Regions from separate parts of the Streptomyces sp. NPDC048521 genome, predicted to be linked through region 2. Evidence: riboswitches for the same ligand, from Rfam matches in the RefSeq annotation. Region 2 holds a riboswitch; each other region holds the start of a gene.
What was found. A riboswitch is a leader RNA that binds a small molecule or an ion and turns the genes downstream of it on or off. The one in region 2 is predicted to bind cyclic di-AMP.
Positions count from the first base shown of each region.

Region 1: linked by a shared signal. The riboswitch ahead of ACGFRF_RS12915 (transglycosylase family protein) and the one ahead of ACGFRF_RS37095 (M23 family metallopeptidase) in region 2 are both predicted to bind cyclic di-AMP.
Region 3: linked by a shared signal. The riboswitch ahead of ACGFRF_RS35835 (peptidoglycan DD-metalloendopeptidase family protein) and the one ahead of ACGFRF_RS37095 (M23 family metallopeptidase) in region 2 are both predicted to bind cyclic di-AMP.
Region 4: linked by a shared signal. The riboswitch ahead of ACGFRF_RS32030 (M23 family metallopeptidase) and the one ahead of ACGFRF_RS37095 (M23 family metallopeptidase) in region 2 are both predicted to bind cyclic di-AMP.

Region 1 covers NZ_JBICWR010000004.1:430,938-434,555, forward strand. Annotated here, with positions in the region: gene ACGFRF_RS12905 (cytochrome P450) at 1-653, shown strand, start outside; gene ACGFRF_RS12910 (transglycosylase family protein) at 797-1,855, shown strand; cyclic di-AMP (ydaO/yuaA leader) riboswitch at 2,038-2,210, shown strand; gene ACGFRF_RS12915 (transglycosylase family protein) at 2,215-2,925, shown strand; gene eno (phosphopyruvate hydratase) at 3,264-3,618, shown strand, end outside.
Region 2 covers NZ_JBICWR010000025.1:22,584-26,201, forward strand. Annotated here, with positions in the region: gene ACGFRF_RS37090 (aldo/keto reductase) at 1-513, opposite strand, end outside; gene ACGFRF_RS37095 (M23 family metallopeptidase) at 608-1,639, opposite strand; cyclic di-AMP (ydaO/yuaA leader) riboswitch at 1,647-1,815, opposite strand; gene ACGFRF_RS37100 (PP2C family protein-serine/threonine phosphatase) at 2,050-3,231, opposite strand; tRNA gene ACGFRF_RS37105 (tRNA-Met) at 3,431-3,504, opposite strand; gene ACGFRF_RS37110 (dihydrofolate reductase family protein) at 3,594-3,618, opposite strand, start outside.
Region 3 covers NZ_JBICWR010000022.1:117,760-121,377, forward strand. Annotated here, with positions in the region: gene ACGFRF_RS35830 (SGNH/GDSL hydrolase family protein) at 107-892, opposite strand; gene ACGFRF_RS35835 (peptidoglycan DD-metalloendopeptidase family protein) at 1,151-2,071, opposite strand; cyclic di-AMP (ydaO/yuaA leader) riboswitch at 2,076-2,238, opposite strand; gene ACGFRF_RS35840 (alpha-galactosidase) at 2,541-3,618, opposite strand, start outside.
Region 4 covers NZ_JBICWR010000017.1:119,087-122,704, reverse strand. Annotated here, with positions in the region: gene ACGFRF_RS32040 (HPr family phosphocarrier protein) at 1-10, shown strand, start outside; gene ACGFRF_RS32035 (GntR family transcriptional regulator) at 291-977, opposite strand; gene ACGFRF_RS32030 (M23 family metallopeptidase) at 1,176-1,931, opposite strand; cyclic di-AMP (ydaO/yuaA leader) riboswitch at 1,944-2,104, opposite strand; gene ACGFRF_RS32025 (M16 family metallopeptidase) at 2,315-3,618, opposite strand, start outside.

The DNA of each region.
Region 1 (3,618 bases), on a different contig from region 2:
CCGAGCCCACGCCCGGCGAGGACCTCATCTCCGCCCTCATCCGCGCCTCCGACCACGGTGAACACCTCACCGAGAACGAGGCCGCCGCCATGGCCTTCATCCTGCTGTTCGCCGGCTTCGAGACGACCGTCAACCTCATCGGCAACGGCACCTACGCCCTGCTCACCCACCCCGAGCAGCGCCACCGGCTGCAGGAGTCCCTGGCGAGGGGGGACACGGGCCTGCTGGCGACCGGCGTGGAGGAACTGCTCCGTTTCGACGGGCCGGTGGAGCTGGCCACCTGGCGGTTCGCCACCGAACCGCTCACCATCGGCGGGCAGGACATCACGCCGGGCGACCCGGTGCTCGTCGTGCTCGCCGCCGCCGACCGGGACCCGGAGCGGTTCGCCGACCCGGACGTGCTGGACCTCGCCCGCCGCGACAACCAGCACCTCGGCTACGGCCACGGCATCCACTACTGCCTCGGCGCGCCGCTCGCCCGGCTGGAGGGACAGACCGCGCTCGCCACCCTGCTCACCCGCCTGCCCGACCTGCGGCTCGCCGTGGACCCGGCGGAGCTGCGCCGGCGCGGCGGACTCATCATGCGCGGCCTGCGCACCCTGCCCGTGGAGTTCACTCCGGTACCCGACGGGGTCGTGAAACCGCAAACATGACAGGCGCTCAACTCTGTGATCTTCACGTGATCTGCGCGGCATGAACTTGTGACAAGTGATCGTCTGCCGATACGTTCACCCATCAGCGCGGCGACAGGCTCCATCCGCCGCGCCGGTCCTGCTGTCGCACGAAAGGCTTCCGCATGCTCTCCGGGAACGGTCGTCACCGTCGCCCCCGTCAGGCTCCGGCCCTCCTCGTCGCGGCCGGAGTGACCGGCTCGGCCATCGCCATCCCCCTGCTCGGCGCCGCGAGCGCCAACGCGGCCGACGGCACCACGTGGGACAAGGTGGCCGAGTGCGAGAGCGGCGGTTCCTGGAGCGCGAACACCGGCAACGGGTACTACGGCGGCCTGCAGATCTCGCAGGACGACTGGGACGAGTACGGCGGCGGTCAGTACGCCGACAGCGCCGACCAGGCCAGCCGTTCGCAGCAGATCGCCGTCGCCGAGAAGATCCTCGCCGACCGGGGCACCACCCCGTGGGCCACCTGCGCCCTGCTGTCGGGCCTGACGTCGAACTCCGGCTCCCTGGACGTCGACACGGGGGTCGGCGGCTCCGGTGACACCGGCGGTTCGAGCGACTCGCCCGGATCGGCCGACAACTCCGACTCGTCCGGTCTGCCGGATTCGTCGTCGTCCTCCGGCCCCGGTTCCCCCTCCCCCTCCGGTTCTCATCCCGGCTCGGGCTCCTCCACCGGTTCGGCCGGTACGCCGTCCTCCGGTGCGAGCAAGGGCGCGGACGCCACCACGGACCCCGGTGCGGACGCCGGCTCCACCGGAACCAAAGCCCCCAAGTCCGACAAGTCCGCCTCGCCCGACACCGGAAACCCGCAGGGAAGCGGCAGCGCGCCCACCGTTACCCCTAGCGTGCCCAACCAGGACAATCCCCAGCAGAGCGCCGGTTCCTGGAGCCTGGTCGACACCGGCGCCCTCACCGGCGGCGGACGCCACCGGGGGGACAGTGCGGACGAAGGCGTGACAAACGGTCAGAACGCCGCGTCGTCCGGCCGCCACGCCTCCCGTGAATCGGGCACCTACACCGTGCGCGAGGGCGACTCGCTCGCCTCCATCGCCGACTCCCTTGAGGTCGACGGCGGATGGCGCGCGCTCTACGCCCAGAACAAGAAGGCCATCGGCGCCGACCCGAGCAGCATCACCGCCGGTCAGACCCTGGACGTCGGTGCCGAAACGGGCGGCGAGTAGCGGGAGTTGGCGCCCCGATTCGCGGCTGATGTCCGATTTGGCGAAAGTGTGGGATGAGTCTCAGAAGCCCTGATCGTCTTTGAAATTGCGCCGATCGCCTGTCTACGGTCGGGACCGCTCGTCACCACGAGCCCCGGCAGCCGCAACGCCGAATCCTGCCAGCGGTTGCCCGGGAACAGTCGTCGCGTCAAGCGCCGTAGGCAGGAGCGGGGGACCCAAGGTAAGCGCCGGAACCAGCAGTTGAGCTGGCACCGGCTAGGGGTGGAGCCGCACCTCGCGCAAGCGGGAGTGCGGCCGGGCAACTCAACCGGCCCGAACCCGACAGCTCACCTCGCAGGCGTCGGTGAGGGGATCGATCCATGCTGTTTTCCGGCAAGGGCAAGCACCGTCGTCCGTCCAAGGCCACCCGCGCCATCGCTCTCGCCGGTGTCACCGGCGCCGCCGTCGCCGCCCCGCTGATGGCGGCCGGCAACGCCTCCGCCGCCACCGCCTCCCAGTGGGACGCGGTCGCCCAGTGCGAGTCCGGCGGCAACTGGTCCATCAACACCGGCAACGGCTACTACGGCGGTCTGCAGTTCTCCGCCTCCACCTGGGCCGCGTACGGCGGCACGCAGTACGCCGGCACCGCCGACAAGGCCTCCAAGGCGCAGCAGATCGCCGTCGCCGAGAAGGTCCTCGCCGCCCAGGGCAAGGGCGCCTGGCCGGTCTGCGGCACGGGCCTGTCGAGCACCCCCTACAACGGCTCCGCCCCGACGACCCCCTCGTCGAGCGGCAGCACCACCACCCGCTCCACCGACCAGCAGGCCGCCTCCCGCTCCGCCGAGCGTCCGGCCGCCTCGCGCTCCGCCGAGCGTCCGGCCGCGTCCGCGAGCAAGACCGTCACCACCCCGACCGGCAAGAAGGTCAAGAAGGGCGACGGCGAGTACAAGGTCGCCACCGGCGACACCCTCAGCTCCATCGCCGAGAAGCAGGGCGTCAAGGGCGGCTGGGAAAAGCTGTTCCAGCTGAACAAGGACATCGTCGAGGACGCCGACCTCATCTTCCCGGGCCAGCAGCTGCACCTCAAGTGACGCCTGGCGCCCACGCGAACCACAGCGCCCTCACCTCCCCGGCCCGCACACGAAAGGCCTCGTGAGGGCCACCCCCCGTCCCCACGGGCTCCCCGCCCCGGTGCGTGTTCCCCCGTACGCACCGGGGCGGGGTTCTGTCGTTTCCCGGCTGTTCGGCGGGACCTCATCCGCACGCCCCTTTGTTCCGCGGGTGAACAATGGGTACCGTCTGCGTGTCCCTCCCTGTCCACGGGACGGTCGGTCGCTGGCCGACGCCCCGCGGACGGTTAGGCTCTAGTCGCAAGGCACAGCCGTAAGGCAGCCAGCCCCGCACTTCCAGCGTCACATCCAAGAAGGAGATGCTCGTGCCGTCCATCGACGTCGTCGTAGCCCGGGAAATCCTGGACTCCCGAGGCAACCCCACGGTCGAGGTCGAGGTCGGCCTCGACGACGGCAGCACGGGTCGTGCCGCCGTCCCGTCCGGCGCCTCCACCGGCGCCTTCGAGGCCATCGAGCTGCGCGACGGTGACCCCAACCGCTACCAGGGCAAGGGCGTCGAGAAGGCCGTCCTCGCCGTCATCGAGCAGATCGGCCCGGAGCTGGTCGGCTACGACGCCACCGAGCAGCGCCTGATCGACCAGGCGATGTTCGACCTGGACGCCACCGACAACAAGGGCTCCCTCGGCGCCAACGCCATCCTCGGCGTCTCCCTGG
Region 2 (3,618 bases):
GCGCTCGGAGAATTCCAGGGACGCCCTGAGACGTTCGGGGGAGATGTTGGAGGCGGCGATGTGGCGGACCTTGCCGGCCTTCACCAGCTCGTCCAGGGCGCCGATGATCTCCTCGACCGGCACCTCGGGCTTGTCGAAGTGGGTGTAGTAGAGGTCGATGTGGTCGGTGCCCAGGCGGCGCAGGGACGCGTCGGCGGCGGCCTTGATGTTGGCGGCGGACAGGCCCTGGTACTCGGGGTGCTGGCTGACCTTGGTCGCGATGACGACGTCGTCGCGGTTGTCGCGGGCCTTGACCCACTTGCCGATGATCGTCTCGGACTCGCCGCCCTGGTTGCCCTCGCCCCAGGCGCTGTAGCTGTCGGCGGTGTCGATGAAGTTGCCGCCGGCCGCCGCGTAGGCGTCGAGGACGGCGAAGGAGGTCTCCTCGTCGGCGGTCCAGCCGAAGACGTTGCCGCCGAGGGAGAGGGGGAAGACCTCGAGGTCGGAGGAGCCGAGTGTGCGCAGAGAAGTCATGCTCCACGTCAACGCCGACGGCGGATGATCGCATTCCGCCGTCGGCGCCAAGTTCACGCAAAGGGGTGCCCCCGCGGGCTCCCTGAGGGGCGTGTCAGGGGTTGAGGCCCTTGTCCCGCAGCCAGGCCATCGGGTCGATGCCGGTGGACTGGCCGCCCGGGTGGACCTCCAGGTGCAGGTGCGGGCCGGTGACGTTGCCGGTGGCGCCGACGCGGCCGATGACGTCACCGGTGGAGACCTTCTGGCCCACGGAGACGCTGATCGAGGACTGGTGGCAGAACCACACCTCGGTGCCGTCGTCGAGGGTGAGGACCGTGCGGTAGCCGTAGGAGCCGGCCCAGCCGGCCTGGGTGATCGTGCCGCTGTGGACGGCCTTGATGAGGGTGCCCGTGGGGGCGGCGAAGTCGAGGCCGGTGTGGTAGCCGGAGGACCACATCGAGCCGGCCTGGCCGAACGTCGAGGTGAGCGTGTACGAGGACGTCGGCAGCGCGTACTGCTTGGCCAGCTCGGCCAGCCGCTTGGCCTCGGCGGCCTTCTCGGCGTCGGCCTCCGCCTTCTCCTTGGCGGCGGCGGCCTTGGCGGCGGCTTCCTTCTCCGCCTTGGCCGCGGCGTCCGCGGTCTGCTTCTCGGCGGCGGCGAGCACGGCGGCGGTGGCCTTGCTGTCGGCCTTGGTCTGCTGCTGCTCGGCCTGGGCCATGATCCGGTTGCGCAGGGTCTCACCCGCGTCGGCGTGCTGCTCGGCGTCGGCGGAGGTCACGCCGACGCCGCTGAGCGCGGTGGTGGTGGCCTCGGGCGCCGGGGAGGAGGTGTCCTCGAAGAGCGAGCCGACGGAGGGCAGGTCCGGCAGGGAGATGGAGACCGGCGGCTTGCCGGTGTTGGCGCTGGCCATGCCGCCCGCGCCGACCGCGGCGATCACGCCGACGCCGAGGACGGTGGAGCTGCGGGCGAATCCGCCGCGCTGCTTGGCGACGCGGTGGCGGCCGCGGACCGGGGCGAGGGAGTCCTCGGTGGGGTTCCACTCCTCCCAGGGGCCCTCCTCGGCGCGGTAGGAACCGTAACCGAAGGTCTCGGTCCCGGCTTGTGCCGGTATGTACGGGGCTTCTGGGGCAGGCCGGTTGGACGCCACGCAGGCGTACTCCTTTCCTTCCTCCGCCTACCGGGTTAGCTGACGGGTTCGGAGCAGGAAGGTCTCCTACGCGCGTATACCGGGCGTGGACTCAGCGAGTCCACGTCGGTGTCCGCGTGATTCACCCCAAGGTGGTGGTTCCCCGGTTCCCTTGCGGGATTCGGCGCGTGCGCACGGAGCCGCCTCTGGTGACGGCTGGGACGACCGCGCTGCGTTATCGAACGTTAATAGACGTGCCAGGCACTTTCCAAGCCGTTCGGCTTGATCGTTAACGTTTCCGGCCGTGGACTTACCCGTCAGGACCCCTGCAAACCGGGCGAGTTGGCCGCGGTTCAGGAGTCACAGAAGTTTTGATGGTGACTCAGATGTTATGCGGACGGCGGTCGCCCGGTCACCCTCGGTGAGGGCGCTCAGGGCTGCCGTACGGCGAGGAGCGCCATGTCGTCCGTCATCCCGCCGCCGGAGTGCCGCCGCACCTCCTCTGCGAGTCGGCCGAGCAGCGCGCCGGGACCGGGGAAGGTGCGTCCGGCGAGCCGCCGTTCGGGTTCGTAGAACCGGCCGTGGGCGTCCCGGGCCTCGGACAGTCCGTCGGTGTAGAGCAGCAGGGTGGCCCCGCTCGGGAAGTCGGCCTCCAGTGCCCGGTCGGGCCACATGCCGAGGTCGGCCATGCCGAGCGGCAGCGCCGGCTCGGGCGCGGTCAGGGTGCGCAGGGTGCCGTCGGCGTGCAGCAGCAGTGGGGCCGGATGGCCGCGGTTGACGATGCGTACGACGCCGTCGCCGTGCGGGAGTTCGGCGAGGACGGCGGTGGTGAAGCCCTCGAACGCGTCGATGCCGTCCCGCCGGGTGCCCTCGCGGGCCAGTGCCCGCTCCAGCCGCTCGGCGACCGCCTCCAGCGTGGGTTCCTGCTCGGCCGCCTCCCGGAACGCCCCGATCAGCACAGCGACGGCGGCGACCGCGCCCAGGCCCTTGCCGCGCACGTCCCCGACGACCAGCCGGACGCCGTACGGGCTGTCCTGCACCGCGTAGAGGTCGCCGCCGATGAACGCGTCCTGGCGTGCCGCCTCGTAGCAGGCGGCGATCTCGAAGCCGCCGATGCGCGCGGCGGGCTCGGGCAGGACGGCCCGCTGGGCGGCCTCGGCGATCTCCCGGGCGGAGGCGAGCCGCCGGTCGCCGAGGCGGACCACGCGGTTGATGGCGACGGCCAGCAGGGCGACCGTGGCCACGGTGACCACGTCGGTGACGGTGGCCACGGCCGGGTGCGCGCCGGCCCGGGCGTGCACGGCGTAGGCGGCGGCGAGTGCCACGAGGCCGGTCAGGACGGTGGTGCGCAGCGAGGCCAGTGGGGCGGCGATCAGCGGGGCGGCGGTGAAGAACGGGACGGCGGTGAAGTCCTCGGGGGTGAGCAGTCCGTAGAGGACGCCGCCGGCGACGAGGAGGGCGGGGAGGGTCCGGGCCAGGGCGCGCGGGCTCGGGCGGCGGGTCCCGCGCACCGGTGCCGGCTCGTCGCCGAGCCCCGGGTCGGGCACGGGGTCGCCGGGGAGCCGGCCACCCGCCCTGGCGTACGTGTTCTGCTCCACCTCACCAGGGCGCACCGCTTGTCTCCCACGTGTCCGACGTACGTCCAGGTTTGCGGGCAGGGGGGCGCGGGGCGACCGCTGTGGACCGACCGGATGACCGGCTGTGACGTATGCCACTCGACAGAAATCCAGGACATCCCGGGAACCCGTGAGTGTCCCGGGAAAACGCTCAGGGCCGGAATCCGTGAACTGGATTCCGGCCCTGAGCCTTCAGTAGCGGGGACAGGATTTGAACCTGCGACCTCTGGGTTATGAGCCCAGCGAGCTACCGAGCTGCTCCACCCCGCGTCGTTGTGTCTCTACTGTACGCCATACGCAGGACGGATTGCACATCGCCTTCCCGCGGGCCCTGCTCGGCCCGGTTCCCGGGGGCCCTCTCAGCCCGGCAGGTGGGCGTTCGGG
Region 3 (3,618 bases), on a different contig from region 2:
GGCTCCGAGTGACGGAACGCCGGTCGGACACGGCCTGTGGCTCGGGGGGGCGGATGTGGCCGTGCCCCGGGCCGCGGTTTGGGCGGTCCGGGGCAGGGGCGGGGCGTCAGGCCACGGAGGCGATGCGCATCTTGATGTCGTCCGGCGACAGGGTGCCCTTCGCCGTCACATGGTCACCGGACGACTCGCCACGCAGCCGTCGGCCGATCCACGGGACGAGGTACTCGCGGGCCCACTGGACGTCGTCGCGGCGGACCTCAAGGGTGCCCCGGGGCGGCAGCGGCGGCCACGGCTGCTCCGGGTCGGCCGGGATCTCGAGCCCGAGGACCTGTCCGGCGCGCAGCGCCACGCGCGTGTGCCCCTCGGGCGAGAGGTGGAGCCGGTCGTTGTCCCAGGCCCGGCGGTCCTGCACGGACTTGAGGGACCACAGGTCCAGCACGGGGCAGCCGTACCGGTCGGCGATGGCGCGGACGTGCCCGTTGTACGTGGCGATCTTGCCGCGCAGGTGCTTGAGCACGGGCACGCCCCGGGTGTCGAAGCCGGTCGTCACCATCACCGTGCCCGCGACCTCGGTCAACCTGGCCACGGCACGCTCGAACCGCTCGGCCACCTCGTCCGGATCGGTGCCGGGGCGGATGATGTCGTTGCCGCCCGCACAGAAGGAGACGAGGTCCGGGGCCAGTTCGACGGCCTTCGGGAGTTGGTCCGCCACGATCTGGTCCAGCAGCTTCCCGCGCACGGCGAGGTTGGTGTACTGGAAGTCGCCCTCGGGACGCCGGTCGGCGAGGAGTACCGCGAACCGGTCCGCCCAGCCCACGAACGCCCCGTCGGGACCGGGGTCGCCGACGCCCTCGGTGAAGCTGTCCCCCACCGCCACGTACGACCCGATCACTGATCTGTTGTCATTCTTCGAATCGTCTGCCACGTCGGACCATGATTCACCTTCGGATGTGACTTACGCGACCGTAGGCGGGGGTTGACGAACGGTGAGATGAGACACCCTTAAATAGTTTGCCAAGCCAGGAATAGGCATGCGGTCGGGCACGTTGAGGTGTGATCGTCATGCGGACACACCGAAGGCCGGACCCGGGGATCGTGGGTCCGGCCTTCGGAGGCGTGTCAGGCAGGGGGCTTCGGGCGAGGCGGTTGCTCAGCCGACGGGGACGCCGTGCTGGCGGAGGTAGCCGAGCGGGTCGATGTCGGAGCCGTAGTTGGGCGTGGTGCGGATCTCGAAGTGCAGGTGCGGGCCGGTCACGTTGCCGGTGGCGCCGGACAGGCCGATCTGCCGGCCCGCGGTCACGGTCTGGCCGGCCGAGACGGAGAGCTGCGAGAGGTGGGCGTACTGGGCGTAGTAGCCGTCGTCGAGCTTGATGACGACCTGGTTGCCGTAGGCACCGCCCCAGCCCGCCGAGACGACCGTGCCCGCGCCGACGGCCTTGAGGGAGGTGCCGGTCGGGACGACGAAGTCGACGCCGGTGTGGTAGCCGCTGGACCACATGCTGCCGGCCACGTGGTAGCCGGTGCCGACGGTCGCGCCGGCCACCGGGAGGGTGAAGCCGGTGGCGGTGGTGGTCGACGCGGTGGAGCCGGACCACTCGGCCGGGGCCGCCTGCGCCTGGGTGGGCTTCGAGGCGGCCGAGGACTGCGTCGTGACCGCGGAGCGCTGCGGGGCGGCAGGCTCGGTGCCGGTCTGCGCGGCCTTCTTGCCGAGCGTGAGCTCGAGGCCCGGGTGGATCAGCGCCGGGTCGGCACCGATGGCCTGCCGGTTGTCCTCGTAGAGCTGGTGCCAGCCGCCGCTGACGTGCTGCTGGTCCGCGATCGCCGCGAGGCAGTCGCCGGACTTCACCGTGTAGGTGCGCACCGTCGACTCCGGCTGCGTGGCGGCCTTCTTCACCGTGGCCGGCAGGGCCTGCACGGCCTTTCCGGCCACGGATGGCGCCGGGGTGGCGGCGTGCGCTCCGGTGGCCCCGATGAGCGGGAGGGCCAGCGCGGCGCCACCGGTTCCGGCGACGGCGATGGAGCGGGAAAAACGCGGGGTCTTGGGACGTCGGTGCTTACCCTTCGCGGGCATGGCGCATTCCTCTCCGACGCCTGCGAGGTCAGCTGTCGGGTTCGGGCTGGAGCTGCCCGGCCGCGCGGTGCGCGACTTCACCCCTAGCCTGTCGCGGAGACCGGACAGGCAGTCGTACCTGGTGGGTCCCCCGCTCCTGCCGTATGCGGGTCAAGTGTGTGGGGACTCCGGGCGGCGGCAGGATTCGGCGTTCCGTCCGGATGGGTGGTGAACGTAAGCGAGCGAGCCGCACCGAAACAAGCGGCGGGTTCCCGCGGTTCGCATTTCCGAAGATCGAAGACGGAAATACGCGGTCACCCACCGTGAATTCCTGCCGCGCGCACTCCGCAATTCCCCTTTTCCGCAGGAGAATTACGTGGACATGACGGACGACGCTCGGTCACCGATATGACGCTCCTCACGCGCCGTCCCGCCATAGGTCCTTGTTCCGCGGCCAGTTGGAACGAAGACGCCAATTCGGATAGAAGGCTCAGATGCGGCGCAAACGGCAAACCATTGCATCCAGGTCGCCCTTCAGTCCGGTGCGCAACCCGTGGTGCAGCAGGACGGCCCCTCGATACGTTTCGCCCGTTTCGCGGCATTCATACGATGCTGTCGGGTCGAGTCCGCGCAGCCGTACCGCGGGCACCGGCTCGCCGTAGCTCTGCGCCTGCAGCCAGGCGAGGACCACCGCCTCGTCGCCGAGGACGTACTGGACGGCGCTCAGACCGCCCGCGGGGGGCCGCAGCCGGTACAGCTCGCCGCGCTGGACGACCGGGCGGATCTCCTTGTACAGCTCCACCCATCGCCGCGCCTCCGCCAACTCCTCCGCGCTCCACCGCGTGAGGTCGCCGCCGACCCCCAGGACACCGGCCATGGCGCTGACGAAGCGGAAACGCAGCGAACTGACCCGGCCGTTGAGCTGGGTGTTCGGGCTGTCGGTGACCCAGGCGGCCATGACCCGCGCGGGGTGGATCTGGGTGAAGCCGTGCTGGATGGCGAGCCGGTCCAGCGGGTCGGTGTTGTCGGAGGTCCACACCTGGTCGGTGCGGCTCATCACCCCGAGGTCGATCCGGCCGCCACCGCCCGAGCAGGATTCGAAGGCGACCTGGGGGTGCGCCGCGCGCAGCCGGTCCAGCAGGGCGTACAGGGCCCGGACGTGGTCGACCCACAGGCGCTGCGGGTACGGCTCACCGGGCCAGCCGGCGTCGGTGAAGCAGCGGTTGAAGTCCCACTTGACGTAGTCGATCGGGGCGCTGGAGAGCAGGGCGTCCAGCTGCTCCCACAGGTACTCCTGGACGTCCTCGCGGGCGAGGTTGAGAACGAGCTGATTGCGCAGTTCCGTCCGCTTTCGCCCCGATTGGTACTGGACCCAGTCGGGGTGGGCGCGGTAGAGGTCGCTGTCCGGGTTGACCATCTCGGGTTCGACCCAGATGCCGAACCGCATGCCGAGGCCGTGCACCCGGTCGGCGAGGGGCTTGAGGCCGTGCGGGAAGCGGTCGGGGTTGGGGGTCCAGTCGCCGAGCCCGGCGCGGTCGCTGGTGCGGGCGCCGAACCAGCCGTCGTCC
Region 4 (3,618 bases), on a different contig from region 2:
GACCGTCTGAGCGCCTCGCGCGCTCACGCCGCAGCCGCGTCGGCCCCTCGGGGCGGCGCGGCTGCACCCTGTGCGGCGCAATGCTCACGCGGCTGCGTCATAAGCTCGCACCCTCCGCACGCGGCTGCGTCATAAGCGCCGCACGCCCCGCTCCATTTGCCACCGATTTACCGCCGATTTACCGCCGGCATGCGTGTGGCGCCCTCTCATGAATTACGGCACAGCGGAATTCGGGCAGCGCAGAAAATGCCCCGCCGCCGAATAGCTCTTCTTTGTATACGGCGCCCGTGTTAATGCCGCTGGCCCGACATGTTTACGGCATGTTGCGAAGTCCTCACACGCTCCGCGGCGCCGGAAAAGCGAAGGCGGTGCGCGCTCGTCGCGCGCTCGGCGTGCAGCGCCGTGACCGCCCGCGCGCGCTCACCGTCGCCGCGCGCCACCGCGTCCACGATCGCGCCGTGCTCCGCCCAGGCCTCCAGCGGGCTCGACGGCGCCTCCACCGCGTACATCCAGGCGATCTTGTGGCGCAGCTGGGTGAGCATCGAGGTCAGCGAGGGGCTGCCGGAGGCCTGGGCGAGCGTCTCGTGGAACCAGCCGCCCAGCGAGCGCAGATCCTCGCTGTTGCCCCGCCTGGCCCGCTCCTGCCCCAGCCGGACCAGGCCGCGCAGCACCTTGAGGTGGGCCTCCGTGCGCCGCTGGGCGGCCCGCGCCGCGCCCAGCGGTTCCAGGAGCATGCGCATCTCCAGCAGGTCGGCGGCCTCCTGCTCGGTGGGTTCGGCCACGCACGCGCCCGCGTGCCTGCGGGTCACCACGAAGCCCTCCGCCTCCAGGGTGCGCAGGGCCTCGCGGACGGGGACGCGTGAGACGCCGTAGCGGCGGGCCAGGACTTCCTCGGTGAGGCGGCTGCCGCGCTCGTAGACACCCGCGACGATGTCGTCCCGGATCGCCGTGCACACCGAGTGCGCCGGAATACGCATGACCGACCTCCGCCTTAATCCCCGTGAAACGTCGACGATGGACGTGTGTCCCGTGACTCTATTCCAATGAGCCGTAATTTCCGACGGCGGGCCGGAATCCATGCATATTTTTTGGACAACGGGCCCGGCGGACACCGCGAAAAACGACGAAAGCCCCGGCTCGGCGAGCCGGGGCTTCGGGTGCCGTGCGACGGAGGGTCAGACGTTCACGCCGTGCTTGCGGAGGTAGGCGACGGGGTCGATGTCCGAGCCGTAGTCGGGGGTCGTGCGGGCCTCGAAGTGGAGGTGCGGGCCGGTGACGTTGCCGGTCGCGCCGGACAGGCCGATCTGCTGGCCCGGGGTGACCTTCTGGCCCACGGTGACACCGATGGACGACAGGTGGCCGTACTGGGTGTACATGCCGTCGGCCATCCGGATCACGATCTGGTTGCCGTACGCGCCGCCCCAGCCGGCGGAGACCACGGTGCCGGAGCCGACCGCGTGGACGGACGTGCCGCTGGCGGCGTGGAAGTCGACGCCGGTGTGCGAACGGGAGGACCACAGGGAACTGGTGGCCTGGTAGGCCGTGGAGACGTAGGAGTGCGCTATCGGGGCGACGAAGGCGTTCAGGCGCTTGCGCTCGGCCTCGCGGGCGGCGCGGGCCTGGGCCGCACGCTCCTGCTTGACCTTCTCGGCGGCCGCCTTGGCCGCGGCCTCCTCGGCCGCCTTCTCCTGGGCGGCCTGCTGCTGAGCGGCGGCCTGCGCGTCGATCTGCTCGGCCACGTCGTCGCTCGCGGCGAGGACGGGCGTGAGACCGGTCTGCTCCAGGGAGTTCTCCGCGGCGAGCGCCGGCGAGACGGCGAGGGTGCCGATGACACCGGTGGTGGTGAGGGCCGCGATACCGGCCGCCTGAGCGGTGGTCCGCTTGACCCGGCCGGGCTTGCGGTGCTTCCCGGTGGCGCACATGAACGCCATGAAGTGGCTGGTCCTTTCCTTCCCTCTCGCCTACCGGGTTAGCTGACGGGTTCGGAGCAGGAAGGTCTCCTACGGGCCCCCTCGCTCTCGCATGGGCACCCGATTCACCCCAGGGACGGTGGGTCCCCGGCTCCCCTGGCTCGCGCCGTACGGGGACTCGGCGATGGCTGTCCGGTGCCGCGGGTGCGGCGCACTGCCTGACGAACAGCCCGCATGACGCTACGAAAGCCTGCTTTCAATCCTCAAACGGATCGGGGCTTTTGTAGCGCATCCCACAGGGCAGACAGGCAACCTCCGCCTCAAATCGGGCATCTGGGCAGCCGGTGGAACAGCGTGGGGCCCTGACGACCCGCGGGTCGTCAGGGCCCCACGCGCGCGTGCCGCTACTCCGCGGCGACGACGGTGACTTCGCCGATGCCCAGCGCCTCGACCGGCGCCTTGATCTGAGCCGCGTCACCGACGAGGACGGTCACCAGCCGGTCCACCGGGAAGGCGTTGACGACGGCCGCGGTGGCCTCCACCGTGCCCGTCGCGGCCAGCTGCTGGTACAGCGTCGCCTGGAAGTCGTCGGGCAGGTGCTGCTCGACCTGGTCGGCGAGGGTGCTCGCGACGGCCGCCGCGGTCTCGTACTTCAGCGGCGCCACACCCACCAGGTTCTGCACGGCGACGTCCCGCTCGGCGTCGGTCAGGCCCTCCGCCGCGAGGGTGCGCAGCACCTTCCACAGGTCCTCCAGCGCGGGGCCGGTGTTGGGGGTGTCCACGGAGCCGCTGATGGCGAGCATCGAGGCACCGGTGCCGTCCGGGGCGGACCTGAGGACCTGCCCGAAGGCACGCACACCGTAGGTGTAGCCCTTCTCCTCGCGCAGGACGCGGTCCAGGCGGGAGGTGAGGGTGCCGCCGAGGCAGTAGGTGCCGAGCACCTGGGCGGGCCAGACGCGGTCGTGCCGGTCCGGGCCGACCCGGCCGATGAGCAGCTGCGTCTGGACGGCGCCGGGCCGGTCCACGATGACCACGCGGCCGGTGTCGTCGGCGGTCACCGGCGGCACGGGCCGGGGCTCGCCCCGGGTGCCGGTCCACGCGCCCAGGGTGTCGCCGAGCAGCGCGTCCAGATCGGCCCCGGTCAGGTCGCCGACCACGACCGCGGTGGCCGTGCCCGGGCGTACGTACCGCTCGTAGAAGGCGCGTACCGCCCCCGCGTCGATCTTCTCGACGGTCTCCTCGGTGCCCTGCCGCGGGCGGGACATGCGCGAGGCGGCCGGGAACAGCTCCTTGGAGAGTTCCTTGGCCGCCCGGCGGGAGGGGTTGGCCAGCTCGTGCGGGATCTCGTCCAGGCGGTTGCGGACCAGCCGCTCCACCTCGCTCTCGGCGAAGGCCGGGGCGCGCAGGGCGTCGGCGAGCAGTCCGAGGCCCTTGGCCAGGCGGGAGGCCGGGACCTCCAGGCTGAGCCGGACACCGGGGTGGTCGGCGTGCGCGTCCAGCGTGGCGCCCGCGCGCTCCAGCTCGGCCGCGAACTCCTCGGCGGAGTGCTTGTCGGTGCCTTCGGAGAAGGCTCGCGCCATGATCGTGGCGACGCCGTCCAGGCCGGCCGGCTCGGCGTCCAGGGGCGCGTCGAGCAGCACCTCGACGGCGACGACCTGCTGGCCGGGGCGGTGGCAGCGCAGCACCGTCAGACCGTTGTCGAGCGTGC